One region of the Clostridium sp. Marseille-Q5894 genome, then DNA from elsewhere that is predicted to be linked to it. Evidence: predicted binding sites of a transcription regulator. Region 1 holds the regulator's gene; each other region holds the start of a gene.
The links. Region 1 encodes HrcA, which represses chaperone genes, less so after heat shock. Its sites were predicted from a motif close to TGTTAGCACTCNNNNNNNNNGAGTGCTAACA; they were not measured.
Positions count from the first base shown of each region.

Region 2: a site for HrcA is predicted at 3,109-3,139, ahead of OC535_RS01085 (Hsp20/alpha crystallin family protein). Genes of this name have one in related genera too.
Region 3: a site for HrcA is predicted at 1,853-1,883, ahead of htpG (molecular chaperone HtpG). Genes of this name have one in related genera too.
Region 4: a site for HrcA is predicted at 2,088-2,118, ahead of OC535_RS14085 (co-chaperone GroES). Genes of this name have one in related genera too.

Region 1 is NZ_CAMPPT010000002.1:9,736-15,106, reverse strand. Features, by position in the region: gene dnaK (molecular chaperone DnaK) at 1-663, opposite strand, end outside; gene grpE (nucleotide exchange factor GrpE) at 680-1,225, opposite strand; gene hrcA (heat-inducible transcriptional repressor HrcA) at 1,237-2,277, opposite strand; gene OC535_RS02660 (hypothetical protein) at 2,435-4,612, opposite strand; gene hemW (radical SAM family heme chaperone HemW) at 4,871-5,371, opposite strand, start outside.
Region 2 is NZ_CAMPPT010000001.1:237,136-242,506, forward strand. Features, by position in the region: gene OC535_RS01075 (SatD family protein) at 369-1,061, shown strand; gene OC535_RS01080 (DUF3307 domain-containing protein) at 1,051-1,794, shown strand; gene OC535_RS01085 (Hsp20/alpha crystallin family protein) at 2,598-3,005, opposite strand; gene OC535_RS01090 (DeoR/GlpR family DNA-binding transcription regulator) at 3,451-4,200, shown strand; gene OC535_RS01095 (glycyl-radical enzyme activating protein) at 4,217-5,110, opposite strand; gene OC535_RS01100 (glycyl radical protein) at 5,295-5,371, shown strand, end outside.
Region 3 is NZ_CAMPPT010000002.1:628,740-634,110, reverse strand. Features, by position in the region: gene OC535_RS05705 (HAD family hydrolase) at 1-156, shown strand, start outside; gene OC535_RS05700 (glycosyltransferase-like membrane protein) at 201-1,763, shown strand; gene htpG (molecular chaperone HtpG) at 1,903-3,792, shown strand; gene OC535_RS05690 (nitroreductase family protein) at 3,850-4,386, shown strand; gene OC535_RS05685 (heavy metal translocating P-type ATPase) at 4,490-5,371, shown strand, end outside.
Region 4 is NZ_CAMPPT010000013.1:1,215-6,585, reverse strand. Features, by position in the region: gene OC535_RS14090 (discoidin domain-containing protein) at 1-1,938, shown strand, start outside; gene OC535_RS14085 (co-chaperone GroES) at 2,133-2,393, shown strand; gene groL (chaperonin GroEL) at 2,407-4,023, shown strand; gene OC535_RS14075 (SIR2 family NAD-dependent protein deacylase) at 4,147-5,371, shown strand, end outside.

The sequences.
Region 1 (5,371 bases):
ATCAATACCTTGTTCTTTCTTAAATTCATCTACGATCCAGTTCATAACTTTTTGGTCGAAATCATCTCCACCAAGTTTGTTATCACCAGCTGTAGCTAATACTTCAAAAGTACCATCAGCTAAATCTAGGATAGATACGTCAAATGTACCTCCACCTAAGTCATATACTAATACTTTTTGTTCTTGATCTAATTTATCAAGACCAAATGCTAAAGCGGCAGCAGTAGGTTCGTTGATAATACGTTCTACTTCTAATCCAGCGATTTTACCAGCATCTTTTGTTGCTTGACGTTGTGCATCATTGAAATATGCAGGAACTGTAATAACAGCTTTAGTAACTGGTTCTCCTAAATATGCTTCAGCAGTGGCTTTTAAATTTTGAAGAATCATTGCTGAAATTTCCTGTGGTGTATAATCTTTTCCATTAACATGTTCTTTATGGCTTGTACCCATATGACGTTTTACTGACATTACTGTATCGGGATTTGTTACTGCTTGACGTTTAGCAGCTTCACCAACGATAATTTCACCATTTTTAAATGATACTACTGAAGGTGTTGTTCTGTTACCTTCAGGATTAGCGATGACTTTAACTTCACCGTTTTCCATAACACTGACACATGAATTTGTTGTACCTAAATCAATACCAATAATCTTACTCATAATAAATTCCTCCTATTTATTCACTTACTTTTACTAAAGATGCACGAATAACGCGATCTTTCAACATATATCCTTTTTGTAACTCTTCAACGATCATATTTGATTTAAAGTTATCATCTTTTACAGTCATTACTGCCTGATGGAAGTTTGGATCGAATTCTTCTCCTTCGGTTTTAATCACTTCAACCCCCTGTGATTGTAAAACCTGCATCAACTGATTATAAATCATTTCATATCCTTTTAAGAAATTCTTGATTTCATCACTAGGATTTTCAACTGCTAACGATCTTTCAAAATTATCAACCACTGGCAATAATTGTTCAATGAAAGACTGCATCATAAATTTCATTGTATTTGCATGTTCATTTTGTAATCTCTTTTTAAGATTTTCCATATCCGCAAATACTTTATAATAATCAGTTTTCCAAGTATTTACCTCTTCTTCCAAAGCTTTCAGCTGTTCTTCAACAGTAACATCTTCTTTTTCTTCATCATTTTCAACTGTTTCTTCAACAGTTTCTTCATCAACAGACTCTTGATCCACCATTTTTTCTTCAGCCATTACCTTCACCTCTATTCATCGTTTGAATCATCTGATTCATCAAAGAATGCTTGTTCAATATTCTTTGAAATATACTCTACTAACGAAACTACTTTTTCATAAGGCATTCTAGTTGGCCCTATAACTGAAATAGATCCTTTGGTTGTCGCTCCGGTTTTAAACGAAGCGGATATTACTGAAACATCATCAATATCATTGATTGGCGAATCAGTTCCAATTCTTACCGTTACTCCCTCATCGTCAGATAAAGGCTGTAAGGCATTCCATACTTGAGAGTTTTCAAATGCACTAACGATTCTTCTTAATTTATTTACATCATTATATTCTGGTTGATATAACATATTCTCTTTTCCAGAAAAATAAACATTGCTAGAAGCAAATCTTACAAATGCTTCTAGAAAAGCATTAAATAATTCTTCATGTTCTTTAACCTTTGCTGATAAGACTGGTTTAACATCACGTTCAAGTCTAAATACCACCTGATCGATCGGTGTTCCAACTAATAGATCATTCATAACATTGACACAGCTTACTAAATCATCAATATTATGATGACGATTTAAATCAAAGATTTTATTTTCAACATGACCCTGATTAGTAATAATAATAGCTGTAACTCGTTTATCATTTAACGGTACGATATTGATCTGCTGCAAAGTATCAGCACTTGAATCAGGTCCTAAAACTACTGATGTCAAATGTGTTAATTCGCTCAATATCTGACAGCTTTCATGAATTATTTCATCTAGGGTACGATGGCGATCACTAAATATTTGCGCCACTTGATTTTTCAATCCCTCATCTAAATCTCTTTTAGCAAGATTATTAACATAGAATCGATATCCTTCAATCGAAGGAATTCTTCCAGAAGAAGTATGGGTCTTTTCTAAATAACCATAGTCTTCAAGAAAACTCATCTCATTACGGATGGTTGCACTTGAATAAGGCAACTGATATTTTGTCATCAAAGCTTTTGACCCAACCGGTTCAGCCGTTTCAATGAACTCATCAACTATGCATTTAAAGATTAATAATTGCCTTGCTGTAAGCATCTTTTCACCACCCTTAGCACTCTTTCTTCCTTTGTGCTAAATACATTATACATCTTTTTTTAGCACTGTCAACACCTTTGTGCTAAAAAATGAAGAAGTTTTTAAATTATTTAATTTACAAAAAACAGCACAAGCTGTGCTGTTATTATATATTAGTTTAATTATTTTGATATTTTCTTTTTTTATTTATAACTAATAACATTGAAGCTAGTGCTAAGCTTACTAATGAATATTCTAAGTCTACTGAATCTCCTGTCTTAATACCTGCTGTTGTATCTCCTGCCTTTACTATACCATTTGTTATACTTTCATCTACAGTACTATTTGTCATTTCTGAATCAGTTGTTAATCCTATGATTGCACTATTTAATGTTTCATATGCTGCATCTACTTCTTCTTGGCTGGCATATTCATTTGCTATTGCCATATTAGCTTTTTCTAATGCTTCGCTCAATACTGACCATGTACTTGCACTGTAGTTTGCTGCGTTTAATCCGTTTGCTTTATTGATCAATTCATTCAACATATCTTTATTTGGTACTAATCTTAACCCAAAGTATGCTTTTGCCAAACCATCATATGCATCATTTACTTCATCCTGCATGACATTTTCATTAACTAAAACACTGTTGGCTGTTTCCAAAGCTGATGCAAATACACTCCATGTTGCACTTATATATAATGTTTCATCTTTTACATTTTTTCCAACTAATTCTACAAGTTTGCGTAAATCTGTTTTATCTCCTTTAATAAAATCCAACATTTGAATCGCATTTGCTAGACGGTTAAATGCTGCATCTACTGCTTCTTGACTAGCTGTAGCATCTGCTAATAATGCCTTTGCTTCTTCTAGCGCAACATTAAATTCATTTGCTACTGCCGGTACTACTTTTGTTAATTCTTCTTCACTTACATTATTTGCTATTTCTACAGCAATTTGTAATGCGGTTTTATCTGCAGGATCATTTATTTTTGATTGTTGTGCTAACCACTGCCATGCTGTCAAATCACCATCACGACATTGATTTTCAAAAAATAAAGTCCATGCCCAGTGTCCATCATATTGTAAAGGAATCGTACTAGTTCCCGTCGTATCTAAAACTGTAGGATCACTTGGATCTCCAAAAAATCTTCCAGTTACATCACTTGCATTGGTAAATTCTGAATAATGAAAAGCTGTAGCACCAATTTCTTGCATTTTTCTTACAATCGGAATTGATCCACGATAACTAGAACTATCTCCTAAAGTATATGTAGACCATACTGGAAAATCCTTTAAATATTCAAGCTGCTCTTCTGTTACATTATTAATGTTATATTCATGACACATAGGAAATGCTGCTGCGAAATAACCTATATGACTTAATACTAGATCATAAACCATATTACCACCATTTGAGCATCCACCAATAATAATACGATTAGAATCAATATCTGGATGTTCATTTACATATGTATCAATTAACTCAAACAAACTCACACGCCATCTTGAAGGTGTTGCTCCGGTTGTATAATTACCATTTTCATCAATTGGCCAACCATATCCTTCTGGACATTGTGGAACCAGCACATAGGCACCGCCAAAGCTACTTTGAAATTCATCACCGATAAGAGAAGTAACTTTATTTCCTAAATAAGCAATTTCAGGATTTGTTCCCCCTTCTCCTGAACCATGCAACCAGATAACTAAAGCATTTTTCTTGTTATCTTCAGCTGGTTTATATACTGCATAAGGTAGCACTCTACCATCAGAAGCACTAAATACTCCATTTTCAAACTCATCTACTTCTGGACAAATTTTTCCATCACCTTCCAAATCAATATTTTTATCAATAGTTAATTCATTAATAATTTGTCCATCAGCTGTTTGTAATTCACCATTCAATTGAATATCCAATTGATAAGGATCACACCAATTATTATACCCACTATAAATAAAAGCTGCTCCTTCACCATCTGAGGTTGGACTTACATACATTTCAATCGTAATATAATTTGAATCTTCAGATATCTTATTTCCTATTTCATCTGATGTATAAGCATCTAAAACTGTCCTTTGACTACTGCTAGTAACAACCGTCCATGAAGGGGTAAGCGTTGGCTTGGTTTCTATCACAGTAAATTCATCACTTTCATCACCAATTGAATTGCTAGCTACTTTTTCATTTAAATTAATAACTGATTTTTTTACAACCGGTCCCCAATCTTCGGGTACAACATAAGCTTTTTGAACCCCACTAACAGCAATTGATTCTTTAGCAAAAGCTGGTAAAGATGTTGCTGATAAAAGCACCATCGTACTCAAAAAGCCATAAAATATTTTCTTCTTTTTCATTTTTCTTTTCCTCCGCTTTGATTTGATTTTTATAATACTTCTATTTATTATCCTCCTTTATGATAGAAAGTAACATTTATAGCGCTTTCATTCAAGGTAAAGATAAACAACTAGTTTTGTAAATCGTACATAATATAAATATCTTATTTTTATTTTATATATAGCCAATTTTTTATAATTTTCATAAATATTCAATTATCTATTATTTCTTTTCGATAACTTATAGCATAAAAAAATGCTAATTCATACGAATTAACATCATTTTATAAAATCAAGCAAAATAGTATTCAACAACTTTATTGAATCATTAGTACAACGCAAATAACCATCTTCTATTACCAATGTCTTTAACTTAAGATGCTTATTTATTGCCTCTTGATAAACATCAGTAACCTTCAATCCATAACGATTTTTAAATTCATCTAGATCGAGTCCTTTTATTAACCGTAATGACATCATCAAATGATTAAACATTGTCTCTTCTTTAGAATTGGTTATTTTATTAGTAATATCCTGAAATCTTAAATATGCATTTAAGTTACGACTATGTTCAATTAAACAATCATCAACTTTACCACTTGACCCCAAACCAATACCATAATAATTATCATATTGCCAATACGCTAAATTATGTAATGATTCAAAACCTGGTTTAGCGTAATTACTAATTTCATATTTAATAAAGCCCATATTTTTTAATTGATGATCGATCAATTTATTAATATCAGCTTCTGTTTCTTCATCTAACGGTTGATAATT
Region 2 (5,371 bases), on a different contig from region 1:
TTTAGTTGACTAAAATAATATGGTATTTATGAACATTTTTATGTTAAAATCGAAGCTAAGATAATATGATGTTGAAAATTAATGCAAGTTTTATTTTACAGTGTGTAATCAAAATTTTTATTGAAAAATATGTTGATGAATATGAAATTAAATATATCGATCAAAAGATAACTATATTGTAGTAATGATTTATGAGAAGTTAGATACTTTTTCTTGAGTTTTGCTTAAATACTATAATGAAAATACTAATAATATATAATTATAAGCTAATATACTTATAAATGATAGTTATTAGTTAATTGACTAATAATTGTTGTTTGTAAAGTAAAAATATATTATACTGTAGTAAATACGAGGAGGTGGAGCATGTGTTTTTTGTCTTTAATAATTTTAATCCATATATTGCTATTATAGGTGATATTAAGAAATCAAAAAGTATTGAAGAGCGAAAAGTTTTTCAAAACAAATTAAATAAAGTATTAAGTGAAATAAATGAAATATATTCTGATTCAATAGCTTCTAACTTTACAATTACTTTGGGAGACGAATTTCAAGGGCTGCTGCATTCTGGGAAAAATATTATGGATATAATTCAATATATAAAAAGGGGCTCTTATCCTATAAAAATAAGATTTGGTATTGGGGTTGGAGCGATTACTACAGAAATTAATTCTAAAATATCTATTGGTGCAGATGGACCGGGATATTATAAAGCACGAGATAGTATAGAAAATCTTAAAATATTAGAGAAGAAAAATGAACGTACATTTGGTGATGTGCAAATTAAAATAGATGGAGATAATCCTTTACAAGAATTATCATTAAATTCTATTTTAAAACTCATGTATAGCATCGAAGAGGGGTGGACAAAAAGGCAAAGAGAAGTTGTTGATTATGTTTTATTTGAAAAGAAAAATCAAACTGAAACAGCACAATATTTTAATGTTACTCAATCCAATATTCAACAGATTTTGTCTAAAACTCATTTTTATGTATATAAAGACGCCTTTGATTCTGTTAATAAAATATTAAGTGAGGTAAAGGGTGATAATGACTTATAAAGAAATACTGATTATATTTTTACTTGCACATATCTTATCTGATTTTTATTTTCAGACTGAGTCTTTAGCAAGAAAAAAGGAAGACAATTTTAAATATGTATTCATTCATAGTGTGATTTATGGATTGATAACTTTAATTGTAGCTAAATTGATCTGTCAAAATATTGAAAATATATATTTAGAGATAATTATAATTTCTCATTTTTTAGTAGATGCAATAAAATATTTCTTAAAGAAAAAGGAATTTATAAGAAAATATCAAAAGTATATTTTTATAATCGATCAAATTATTCATATCGCTATATTAATGATACTTTCTTACTTTATGATAAAATCAGGAGAAAATTATCGATATAATCTAATGCTTTTAAATATATTAAATATTGTTGGAATTTCTATTCAGTCTATAATTATTCTAATTGTCCAAATACTTCTTGTACATAAACCAACAAATATCTTGATAGTTAATATAATGCAATCATATAAGCCCGTAAGTAAAGAAGATGATAATATTAAGAATACAAAAAAAGCGGGAAGGATGATTGGTACTATTGAAAGGATTATTATGTTATTTTTCTTACTAATTGAACAATATTCTTCAGTTGGATTAGTGTTAACAGCTAAATCGATAGCGAGATATAATAAAATATCAGAGGATAAAGAGTTTGCTGAATATTATTTATTGGGAACATTATTGAGTACTATTTGTGTTTTAATGATTTCTATAATTTAAATGGTGAGGATAAAATATTAAATGTTTTGATATAATGGTCTACGTTGCTTTAACAATGCAACAAAATTACTTTATTCTACTGTGTTTTTATAATTATTTAAATGCTAATAAAATAGTACGAAGAAAGATTTAAGATTATCCTGGATTTTTAAGAGCTTATTGATGTAAGAACTTTTAAGTTATGCTGAATAGCAATAAAGCAGAAAAATTAACGAACATAATTCTCAAGTAAAATGCAAAGTGATATCAACTATGAGCGGATAAAGTAAGAAATGTTAATATTATTGATGTTTTCGATATTTTATAGTATATTATAAATGAGAAAAGGACTATCGATAAACGGTTGTCCTCAAGTGAAAGTTATTTAAAAGAAATAACCATTACAATTGGCGTTGGATGGTTATTTTCTTTTGGAAATCTTTATAATTAAAGAGATTAATGTAATAAGCGTTATAACGAATTGAAATAAATCTTATCATGAGTGTTTTGACAGCTTGTGTTTTTCTTAAAAGATGACTGTTTAAAGATGCTGCTGTTTTTCTGTAAAAGATTATTAAATAGATTAATCATCTGTTAGATAATTTGAATATGCAAGTATTTGTGAAAGAAAATACAATTTTATTTATAAAATAAAGTTCCTATCTTTGTTGATGGGAACTTTGATAAAATGAGAGTTGAATATGACTTTGGATAAACATATATAATTGTAATGGTTTCATTATTTTTATTTAATTAGGATTTATCAATATTTTGATTTATTAGTATGATTTTTTATAAATAAAAAAAGCCAATGCAAATTGGCTTTAATCAATAGATATATATTTCTTTTCTTCAACTTGTTTAACAGTGTTTTTAGGAATTGTAATCTTTAATTCACCATTATCAAATGAAGCTTTAACATCTTCTTGTTTAATATCTCCGACATAGAAACTACGACTACAGCTTCCACTGTAACGTTCACGTCTAATTACATGACCTTGGTCATCTTTTTCTTCAGTATTTGCATTTCTAGTAGCACTAACTAATAGATAACCATCCTTTAATTCCATTTGAATATCTTCTTTTTTAAATCCAGGAAGTTCCATGTTTAGTAAATATTGATCATTTTGTTCACAGATATCTGTGCGCATAGCATTCACGTTAGAATAATTTTTAAAAGAATCATAAAATAAATCATCAAATACATCATTCATAATAGGTAAAAATTTCATAAAACATCGCCTCTTTCTTTATCTCAGTAGTTTTACGCTGGGATATAAAATTATTTACCTCGTTAAGGTCCTTTCCTTAACTACACTTATATTATAGCACTTATTTTAGCACTGTCAACGCCTGAGTGCTAAAAATTAATGATTTTTTATGAAATCTTATAACGATATTATGAAACCCTTTTTTGTTGTAAACGAAATTTTAATATGATATTCTTATATAGAAAAGACGATGATAAAAGAAAATCATTGCTAAATTTAAAGTAAATTGTTAGTTTTTGCTGCTTTGGCAAATAAAGAGAAGATACTGCGGTTTATAATTTTGTAAAGTGGTAAAGCTTACAGTTTGTTTTTTATAGATTAATTAAAATGATTGCCTACAGAAACAAGCGTTTATTCATAATTAGATAGACTTTGGATCGGCAGGTAGAAAGGATATAAAGTTATTATGAATAAAAGACATACTCAAATATTAGAGTTATTGACTAAAAGAAAAAAAATAGAAGTTAGCAAGCTTTCGCAAATACTGGGAGTGTCTCAAGTGACGATTAGAAAAGATTTAGCGATATTGGAAAATAGTGGGGTTCTTCTTAGAGAGCATGGCTATGCAACTTTAAATGATAGTGATGATATTAATAATCGCTTAGCGTATCATTATGATAGTAAACAAAAAATTGCTAAACTTGCTGTAGAAACTATTGAAAATGGGGAAACGGTAATGATCGAATCAGGATCTTGCTGTGCTCTTGTTGCCTTAGAAATAGCCCATACTAAAAAAGATGTGACAATTATTACGAATTCTGCGTTTATTGCTGATTATATAAGAAAAATGGGTACTGTAAAAATTATCTTATTAGGTGGAGAATATCAAAACGAGTCTCAAGTAATGGTTGGGCCGATCATGAAAAAATGTGCTGAAACTTTTTTTGTTGATAAATTATTCATCGGGACTGATGGATTTAGTGAAAAAAGTGGTTTTACTGGTAATGATTATATGCGAAGTGAGGCGGTACGTGATATGGCTAAGCAGGCGGAACATGTTATTATTGTAACTGATTCAGTAAAATTCCATCAAAAGGGTGTTGTCAATCTGGTTGATATCCATGATATTGATTATCTATATACTGATGCAAATATACCTAAAGAAGTGGAAGATTATTTACATAAACAGAATATAGAGATTTTTAAAACTGAATAAAAAAGGAGTATCACTCCTAAAAAAAACAATCGATTCCTTTATCTAAAAAGATTTGCTGGTATTCTTGTAAATCTTCAGGATAAAGGGCTTTTTTATTTTTAAAACGATATTCACGATTCAATAATTCATATTTTTTTTCACCAAATTGGTGAAATGGCAAAAGTTGTACTTTTGATAATTGAACTTCTGTTAAAAGCTTAGCGATACCTTTAGCATCATCCAATGATGCATTAAAGTCAGGAATGACTGGAATTCTTGGCAAGATTTCAATCTTTTGCTTAACTGCCCATTTCAAGTTTTGAATAATTAATTCGTTATGGACGTTTGTACCAAGAAAATGTTGATAAGAATCATAGTGTTTAATATCAAATAATATTAAATCAAACATAGGGGCTAATTCTTTAAAAATATTAGGTTGAACATAACCGGTCGTTTCGATTGCTAGATGTAAATCGTGTTTTTTTAGTTCTTTAACTAATTCTTTTAAAAAGGCAGGTTGACTCATTCCTTCGCCTCCAGAAATAGTAATTCCTCCGTTAGATTCTTCGTAAAAATCTTTATCTTGTAAACAAATCTTCACAATTTCAGTTATTTTCTTGTTTTCACCTTCATAATCTAAAGCGTTTTGAAAACAACTGTCAACACATGATAAACAACTAGTACATTTTTGGTGATCAATTATGATTTTATCGTTGATCATTTGAATTGCTTTATGTTGACAGGCATTGATACAAGATTGACAATGAATACATTTTTTTTGATCATATAAAATTTGAATTTTTTCAAGTTGTGATTCAGGATTTGAACACCAGCCACATTTTAAAGGACAACCCTTGAAAAAGATGGTTGTACGAATACCGGGACCATCATGAATACTAAATTTTTGAATATTAAATATTATCCCTTCCATAAGTACTGTCTCCTTTTTTATATTTATATGATAACATTCGTTATTTTAAATGTAAATAATAATTACGAATGAAAGTAAAATATCTTTTAATTAAAAAATCTATATTGACACAAAAGCTGTTTATGATAATATATAATTGTAATTGAAAATATAAATAATTTCAAATGAAATAAGGAGGATGAAAATGAAAAATGTTGCCCATTTTGGAGATTTAACCCCAAGAATGAATGAGTTTAGAGAAAAAGTTTTGGATAAAAAGCC
Region 3 (5,371 bases), 620 kb from region 1:
GATAGTATGAATGATTATGAAATGATTGATTTTGTTGATCATGGTGTGGTTATGGCAAATGGCAATGCAAAACTTAAAGAAATAGCTTCAAGTATATGTAAGAGTGTTGATGAAGATGGAGTTTATGATGGTTTTGTTAATTTAGGAATAATTTAACAGTTATGGATTTAAAAATAGTAATGTAAAAACAGGTGATCATAATGCGTGATAAAGAAAATATTTCAAGCGTTTTTTATAAAATAATAATTGGATTATTTGGAATTATGATTTTAATGATTTTAGGAATGAATATTATATTTTCTCAAGGTATGGATTATGCATGTAAAAATAATGTAACTATGTCTAATGGGGTATTGTTGATTTTAGGAATAATAGGGGTACTAGTCTTGGGGACGATTTATAATATCTTTTTTAGAAGACGTATTAATAAATTATCTAAAAGAGAATGTAATATCTTACTAATTGTTGCCTGTATTATTTTATTAATTATTCAATTATATATAGCTTATAATATTTATTTTTTATCGGGGTGGGATGTTTCTATTTTAAGAAATACTTCAACTGATTTAGCGAATCAGCAGCTTTTAAATTCGCAGTATGTAAATTATGGTTATTTTACAAGATATCCTAATAATGTCTTTTTAACATTTATCTTTACAATAATTAAAGAAGTCGCGATATTTTTAAAAATAGAAAATCTTGATTTTTCACTAGTTGTAATAAGTGTTTTATTGGTGAATATCTCAGCTTGGTTTATTACTAAAAGTGCTGCAATTATTTTTAAAAATAGATATTATTCAGTTTTAACATTGTTTATTTATAGTATTTATATTGCTTTATCACCATGGATAACAATTCCTTATTCAGATAGTTATTCAATTATTTTTACCACAGCAGTTTTATATTTTTATTTAAATCGAAAGAATATGAATGAATATTTAGCCTGGAGTTTAATTTTTATCTTATCATTGATTGGCTATTTAATTAAACCAACCTGTATCATTATTTTAATTGCAATCATGTTAGTGGAATTTTGGAAATTTGTTTTTTATAGTAATAAGCGAAAATTAAGATGTACTAGATTTTTATTAGTATTACTTTCTTGTATGATAGTTTTTTTAACTATTAAAAATTATTCTAATAATTATATTGGTTATGAAGAAAACGAAGCTGATGCTTTTCCACTTACCCATTTTTTGATGATGGGGATGAATCCAGTTACAAAAGGTGTTTATTATGAAGATGATGTGATGTATACAGCTTCGTTTATTGGAAAAGAAGAAAAAATCAAAGCTAATTTAGAAATGGTAAAAAAAAGATTAGAAGATTATGGCATTTCTGGATATTTTAAATTATTAGGTGAGAAGTTGATGACTAATTATAATGATGGTACTTTTGCTTGGAGTGTTGAAGGCGGTTTTTATCTTACTGTTTTAGAAGCACCTAATAATTCTAGTGCTAAAATATTGCGAGATATTTATTATTATGATGGCTTATACTACAAAAGTTATGCAACCTATCAGCAAAGTATTTGGATAACGATTTTATTTTTTATTCTGCTTGCAGTTAAAAGAATTGTTAATACTGATAAAAGGGATATTTATGTAATTGTTCTGGCAATTATTGGAATCACTTTATTTTTACTATTATTTGAAGCAAGAGCCAGATATTTATTTTTATATTCACCATATTATATTTTGTTAGCAGTTATCGGAATTCAAAGTTTTATTGCGTTTATGCATAAAAAACTGAGTTCAAAATAATAAATGTTTATTAAATATAAAGTTTAGCAAAAAAATTTAAAAAACTAGCACTCGGGGGTTGACAGTGCTAAGGTGTTGTATTAAAATAGCTTTAGCACAAAAGAAAGATGAGTGCTAATATAAGAATGGAGATGTAATTATGGCTGAAAAGAAACAATTCAAAGCGGAATCAAAAAGATTATTAGATTTAATGATTAATTCTATTTATACACATAAAGAAATTTTTTTAAGAGAGTTAATTTCTAATGCAAGTGATGCAAGTGATAAATTATATTATAAAGCACTTACTGAAAATATTTCATCAATTAATCGTGATGATTTGAATATCGAAATTGGTTTAGATAAAGATAAACGTGTTTTAACAATTAAAGATCATGGAATCGGGATGGATAAAGATGAATTAGAAACTCATTTAGGTACGATTGCTAATAGTGGATCTTTTGAGTTCAAGAATGAAAATGATCATGATGATATTGATATTATTGGACAATTTGGGGTTGGTTTCTATGCCGCTTTTATGGTTGCTAAAAAAGTAGAAGTAATTTCTAAAAAATATGGTAGTGATCAGGGACATACTTGGGTATCTGAAGTTAGTGATGGTTATGAAATTTTTGAAACAGATGTTAGTGAACATGGAACAACGATCAAATTATATTTAAAAGATAATACTGAAGATGAAAATTATGATGAATATGTAAACCAATATCATATTCGTGATTTAGTAAAGAAATATTCTGATTATGTTCATTATCCAATTAAAATGGATATGACTGTTTCTAAGAAAAAAGAAGATAGTGATGAATATGAAGATGTAATTGAAAATCAAACATTAAATTCTATGGTTCCTTTATGGAAAAGAAATAAAAAAGATATTACAGATGAAGAATACAATGAGTTCTATAAAGATAAATTTAATGATTTCAATGATCCATTGAAAGTAATTCATACTCGTGTTGAAGGTAATGTGTCATATGATTCAATATTATTTATTCCTTCTAAGCCACCGATGAATTATTATTCAAATGAGTATGAAAAAGGACTACAATTATATTCACGCGGTGTCTTTATTATGGATAAAGCTAGTGAATTAGTACCTGAACATTTTAGATTTGTTAAAGGATTAGTAGATTCTGAAGACCTATCATTAAATATCTCACGAGAAATGTTACAGCATGACCGTCAACTAAAGGTGATTGCTGATAAGATTGAAAAGAAGATCCAAAGTGAATTAGAAACAATGCTTAAAAAAGATCGTGAAAAATATGAAGAATTTTTTGATAGCTTTGGTTTACAGTTGAAATTTGGTATTTATAATAGTTATGGAATGTTAAAAGAAAAACTTCAAGATCTATTATTATATTATTCTAGTAAAGAAGAAAAACTTATTACATTGGCTCAATATGTTGAAAATATGCCTGAAGGACAAAAAGAAATTTATTTTGCAAGTGGTGAAACTAGAGAAAAGATTGCTACTTTACCACAAGTGGAGCTAGTTAAAGATAAAGGTTATGATGTCTTATATTTAACTGACAATGTTGATGAGTTCTGTTTCCAAATGATGCGAGATTATAAAGAAAAACCATTTAAATCTGTAGCTCAAGGTGATTTAGATATTGAAACAGAAGAAGAAAAGAAACAATTAGAAAAGACTAATGAAGAAAATAAAGATTTATTGACAGCAATCAAAGATTCATTAGGTGATAAAGTTGTCGATGTTAAAGTATCTTCACGTTTAAAATCACATCCAGTATGCTTAGTATCAAGCGATGGGGTATCATTTGAAATGGAAAAGGTTTTAAATCAAATGCCTGAAGGTAATAATGTTAAAGCAGGAAGAATTTTAGAAATCAATCCAAATCACGATATTTTCAATGCGATGAAAAAGGTTTATGAAAATAACAAAGATAAAGTTGGAGACTATGCAAGTATTTTATATGATCAAGCATTATTGATTGAAGGATTCTCAATTGATAATCCAGTTGAATTCTCAAATAAAATTTGTGATTTAATGATTGAATTAAATAAATAATAAATAGGCTAATAATTAGCCTATTTATGCTATAATAGTAAAAAAAGGGGAATAAAAATGGAATTAGAAAGTGTTATTGAACAACGTCGTAGTATTAGAAAATATAAAAATGAAACTGTTGATTTAGAAAAAATCAAACAAATCATTCAAGCAGGAATCGAAGCACCATCTTGGAAAAACAGTCAGACAGCGCGATATCATGTAATTAGCTCAAAAGAATTATTAGGAACTTTTAAAAACAAATGCTTACCAGAGTTTAATCAAGAAAACTGTAAAGATGCACCTGTTTTGATCGTTACTACTTTTGTTAAAGATCGTTCTGGTTTTGAACGAGATGGTAGTCCTAGCAATGAGTTGGCTAATGGCTGGGGTTGCTATGATTTAGGACTTCATAATCAAAATATGATTTTAAAAGCAACAGAATTAGGATTGGCAACTTTGATCATGGGAATACGTGATGAGAAAAAAATCAGAGAAATGCTAAATATTCCTACAGAAGAAATAATTGTTGCTGTTATTGCATTAGGCATTGGTGATATTGAACCTGATCGTCCGAAACGTAAATCAGTTGCGGAGGTTGCAACATTTTATTAACTATTACTTTTTGTAATAGTTTTTTTATGCATTTCTTTTGCAATTTCTAAGATTATCATTTATACTATAATCGTACCCCCTAGGGAGGGGTAAGGAGGGAAATATGAAACAGAAATATAGTGTTAAAGGAATGACATGTTCTGCTTGTGAAAACCACGTTTATAATAGTGTTTGTAAATTACCAGGGGTCAATAATGTAGAAGTAAATTTATTGACTAATTCGATGAATGTTGATTATGATGAAGGTAAAGTTAGTGATACCCTGATTATTAAGGCTGTAAATGATGGTGGCTATCAAGCGAGTTTGTTTGATGAGAGTTTAGTAGATAATGATGATTTAAGTGATTTAAAAAAACGTCTTATTTATTGTTTTATTGCTTTAGCTTTATTGATGTACGTTTCGATGTCATCGATGTTTAATTATCCAATACCTGCTTTTATTAGAGAAAATAGTTATATTAATTTTGCTTTACAGACTATTTTTTTAATTCCGATTTTAATTTTGAAGAAAGATTATTTTATTAACGGCTTTAAGAATTTGATTCATTTAGATCCAACGATGGATTCATTGATTGCCTTAGGCTCAGGTGCGGCAATTATATATAGTTTATATTCTTTAGTTTTGAGTCTAACTGGTTCAATGATGGAAATGCATTTGGTTCATAATATATATTTAGAATCAGCAGGAATGATCGTTACTTTAATCAGTTTTGGTAAATATTTAGAAGCAAAATCAAAAAAGAAAACAACAGATGCCATAAGTCGATTATTAGAGTTAGCACCTGATGTAGCGTGTCGAGTAAATGATGGAAATGAGGAAATCGTTAAGATTTCTGAGCTCAAAATCAATGATCACGTTTTAGTCAAAGCTAATGAAACGATTCCCGTTGATGGAAAGATCATTCAAGGATTTAGTTCAGTTGATGAATCAATGATCACGGGAGAAAGTTTACCGGTTGAAAAAGAAGTTGCTAGTTTAGTAATT
Region 4 (5,371 bases), on a different contig from region 1:
ATCTTATTTGAATCTGATAAAGGATCAATTAAGATGGCTCAAGAAGATACGGGTAAAGTAGGATTCTCAAGAATTGGTTATGATTATTCATTTGATTATACTTTACCAAAAGATACTTGGGTAAAATTAGAAATCAAAGGATATCAAAATAAAGCAGAATTATATGTTGATGGGGTATTAGTAGATACTTTATCTAATAGTGCAACTGGTGGTAAATATGCGACGATGATCTTACCATTAGAAAGAATCGGAAGTAAAACAAGTTCATTCAAAGGGGTAATCGATAATCTTGTTGTTTCATCTACCGGAAGTACTGCTAGTCAGGATTATACAATAATCGATAGTAAAAACTTTACTGTAACATCAGATAATCAAAATCCGCTTGCTGGATCAGAAGGACCTGTTTCATTAGCGTTTGATAATGATCCAAGTACTTTCTGGCATTCTAATTACACACCATATCAAGCACTACCGGCAACTGTGGAAATTGATATGAATAAAGTGTATAATATTAATCAATTTGATTATTTACCAAGACAAACTGGAAGTAATGGTCATATTACCCAATACGAATTATATGTTAAAGAAAATGAAACTGATGAATATACAAAAGTTTCAGAAGGAACTTTAGCAGCTAATTCAACATTAAAGAGTATTGCTTTTGATGCTGTAAATGCCCGTTATGTTAAATTCGTAGCTTTAGCAGGAACTGGTGTTGGTACACAACAATTTGCAGCTGCAGCTGAATTTACAGTTCGTCAAATTGATAATAAAGCTGATTTAAGAAAACTAGTTAATACTACTGAAAATTATGAAGAAGAATATTATACTGAAGCAAGCTGGCAAGCATATAGTGAAGCTTTAGCGTTAGCTAATCAAATTCTTGATAAAGAAGATGCTACAGAAGCTGAAATTGCTACAGCAATCGAGACACTAAGTACAGCAATTAATAATTTGGTAGAAGTTGATACAGAATTAGAAACAGATAAAACAGTATTACAAATAGCGGTAGATACGGCTAATACATTAAAAGCTCAAGGAGCTTTAGATAATGTTGTACCAGCGGTAGTTAATGAATTTAATGCTGCTTTAGAAGAAGCTCAAACTATTTTAGCTGATGTAAATGCTAGTCAAGTTGTAATTGATGCATCATTTACACGTTTATCAACAGCAATTCATATGTTGGAATTTGTAAAAGGTGATAAGAGTGCTTTAGAAGCCTTGATCAATGAAGCAAATAATTATGTAGAAGAAAACTACACACCAGCTTCATGGACAGCATTTAAAGAAGCCTTAGATGCTGCTAGTGTTGTCATGAATGATGAAAATGCATTAGAATATGAAGTAGTAGAAGTATTAAATAACTTAAAAGATGCAATTGGAAACTTAGTAATCAAAGTAGATAAAACAAGATTACAAGAAGCATATGACAAAGTAAATGGCTTAGATAAGAGTCTATATACAGAAGGAAGTGTTGCTAACTTAGTAGAACCAATGGCAAATGCTAAAGCCGTATTAGAAGATCCAAATGCGACACAAGAAGCAGTAGATAATGCATATGAAGCATTGATCAGAGCATACTTAGACTTAAGATTGATTCCAAATAAGGACCTATTACAAGAATTGATCAATAAGGCAAATAGCTTAAATGCGGCAAATTACAGTGCTAAGACATGGTCAGTAGTGGTAGAAGCATTGGAAAAAGCAAATGCTGTATTAAATGACCCAGAAGCAACCCAGGCAGAAGTAGATAATGCTAAAGAAGTTTTAACAAAAGCAATGGCCGGATTAGAAGCAAATAATCCAGTAAAAGCTGGTGATAAAACAACAAGTGTGGCTACTGGTGATACAACAAGTATGTTATATCCATTTGCAGGATTAGCAGCAGCATCTATTGTTTTCTATGGTAGTAAGAAAAAGAAAGAAAAAAATAAATAGTTTAAAGAAATTTATATATTATTAGGGTACCTATGTTGAGGTACCCTAATTTAGTATATTTTAAATAATTTTATAATAGATTATATATGTAAAAATTTTAAATTATTTTAGCACTTGTGTTGACAAAGTGCTAAAATAGAGTATAATGGTTTTAGCACTTAGAAATGGCAAGTGCTAAAAAAGGAGTGATTAAAATGATTAAGCCATTACATGATAATGTTATTTTAAAAAAAGAAGAAGTAGAAAATAAGACATCAAGTGGGATTATTTTAACAACCGAAACTAAAAAGATTCCAAGTGTAGCAACTGTTGTTGCTGTGGGACCTGAATGCAAAGCAGAAATTAAAGAAAATGATAAAGTAGTATATAAAGAATATTCAGGAACAGATATTAAGATTGATGAGATAGATTATATTGTAATTAGTGAAAAAGATATTTTAGCTTATATTGCTTAGGAGGTAATTTGTTATGAGTAAAGAAGTTAGATTTTCAAGTGATGCCCGTAAGGCGATGTTAAAAGGTGTTAATATTCTTGGGGATGCTGTATGTGTTACTTTAGGACCTAAAGGACGTAATGTTGTTTTAGAGAAAAGTTATGGTTCACCATTAATTACTAATGATGGTGTAAGTATTGCTAAAGAAATTGAATTAGAAGATAAATTTGAAAACATGGGTGCTAAATTAGTATATGAAGTAGCCAATAATACTAATGATGTTGCTGGTGATGGTACTACTACAGCGACTATTCTTGCTCGTAATATGATCAATAATGGGATCAAAGCAGTTGATAAAGGATGTAATCCAGTATTAATGCGAGAAGGAATTGAATATGCAAGTAAAGAAGTTGCTAAAACTATTTTAAAGAATTCACGTAAAGTAGAGACTAGTAATGATGTGGCTAGTGTTGCAACAATATCTGCCGGAAGCAAAGAAATTGGTGATTTAATTGCTGAAGCAATGGATAAAGTTGGTCGTGATGGAATTATAAATGTTGATGAAAGTAATGGTTTTGATAATGAATTAGAAATTAGCGAAGGTATGCAGTATGATAAAGGATACGTATCTCCATACATGGTTTCTGATCGTGAAAAGATGCAAGTTGAATTGGAAAATCCTTATGTTTTAGTAACTAACCATAAAATTAGTAATATTCAAGAAATTTTACCTGTATTGGAACAAGTACTTCAAGTTAATAAGCCATTATTATTAATTGCTGAAGATTTTGAAAATGAAGTTATTTCAACATTAGTATTAAATAAACTAAGAGGTACTTTCAATGTAGTTGCTACTAAAGCTCCAGGATTTGGTGATAATCAAAAAGAAATGCTTCAAGATCTTGCCGCTTTAACAAATGCAAAATTCTATAACAAAGAATTAAATATGAAATTAGAAGAAATGAAATTGGAAGAGTTAGGTACGATCAAAAAAGTAATTGTTACTAAAGATAATACAACAATGATCAGTGGTAACGATGCTAGTGATGAATTGAAAGAACGTATCGAAGAAATCAAAACAAGAATTGCTAATACAACTAGTGATTATGATAAAAAACAATATCAAGAACGTCTTGGTAAATTAACAAATGGCGTAGCTACAATTAAAGTGGGAGCTACTACAGAAAGTGAATTAAAAGAAAAGAAATTAAGAATCGAAGATGCTTTAAATGCTACCAAAGCTGCAGTTGCTGAAGGAATCGTTATCGGTGGTGGAGCTGCTTTAGTAGAAGCTTATAATGAATTAAAACCAGTATTAAAAGATGAAAATGTAGATGTTCAAAAAGGTATCAATATTGTAATGGAAGCCTTGTTGGCACCAATTTGTCAAATTGCTGAAAATGCAGGATATAATGCAGAAGATATTGTTGATGGACAAAAGAACGCTGCTAAAAACGTTGGTTTTGATGCTAAAGCTGGTAAATGGGTTGATATGTTTGAAGAAGGTATTATTGATCCAACTAAAGTAACACGTAGTGCATTATTGAATGCTGCTAGTATTTCAGCGTTATTTATCACTACAGAAGTTGGAGTAGCAGAAATCAAGTCTGATGAACCCGAAACTCCTGCTATGCCTGGTGGAATGTACTAATTATAGAAATAATCATAAATATAAACGAAAGGGAATTAGTTAATGTTACTAATTCCCTTTTTTATACAGAATATTAATAATTCATGATACAATTAAGTAAAGGATCTTAAGGAGGGATAATATATGGGGCTAACGTTTGAAGATATCATGAATTATTGTAAAACGAATAAAATAATATTTAATGAAATAAAAGATAACTTAAATAGTATTGTTCCCTTTGTTGGAGCGGGATTATCTGCTTTTGCATATCCGCTATGGAAAAAAGCATTAGAAGATCTTACAGCATTTATTAATAATAAAAATACTAGAGAAGAAATAAAGGCACTGATAGATAAAGGACTTCTTGAAGATGCGGCTCAAGAAATTGAAGATAAAAGGGGTAAACATAATTTAGCTAATGATCTTTTATCAGTATTTTCAGCAAATAAATTAGAAGAAGAAATCAATAGTTTATATAAGCAAAGTGTTTATTTATTACCATATATATTTAAGGGCGCTGTAATAACAACTAACTATGACTTAATAATTGAAAATGTATATCGACAAGTTTTAAATGATTTGAATATGCCAGTTTTATTACCAGGGAAGCCTGAATTAATTAATCAATATTTAGGGCAAAAAAATAGACCGGTGATATATAAAGTACATGGAGAAATTCAAAAAAAAGCAATTGATTATAGTTCAATAATTTTTACTAAAAAGCAATATGATGAAAAATATACAAAAGATAGTCAATTAGTTAAAGAACTAAAAAAGTGTTTTACAAACAATATAATGTTATTTTTAGGCTGTAGTTTAGAAAAAGATCGAACGCTCGAAGTATTAAAAATGATCACTGAAGCAGGTATTGGTCATTATGGTATTATCTCATGTAAAGAAGATGAGATGGATGAACGAATTAAACAACTTGCAGAAGATTATCATATTCGTGTGATTTGTTATCCTAATAATAAACATGAAGCTGTAAGAATAATTTTAGAAAAATTACTTGAAGATATTGATAGAGAAAAATATCAAAGATTAGATTATCATCTTAGCAAAATAGATAGACCGATTGCTAGTAGCTTTGTGTATAATTCTAACTTATTTCCTTTTGTAGGAAGAAATGAAGAATTAAAACTTTTAAGAGAATTTTGTAAGAATAAAGATAAATTATGGTGGGCTATTACTGGAGCTGGAGGAAGTGGAAAAAGCAGGTTGGCATATGAATTTGAAAAGGAGCTAAAAAATCAACAGTGGCATGTTTATAGACTAGGACATAGTGATTATGATGATTTAGAAAAAATTAGTAACAGCTGCTGTAGTAATACTCTGTTTGTTGCTGACTATGTTCAAGGACATATAGAAA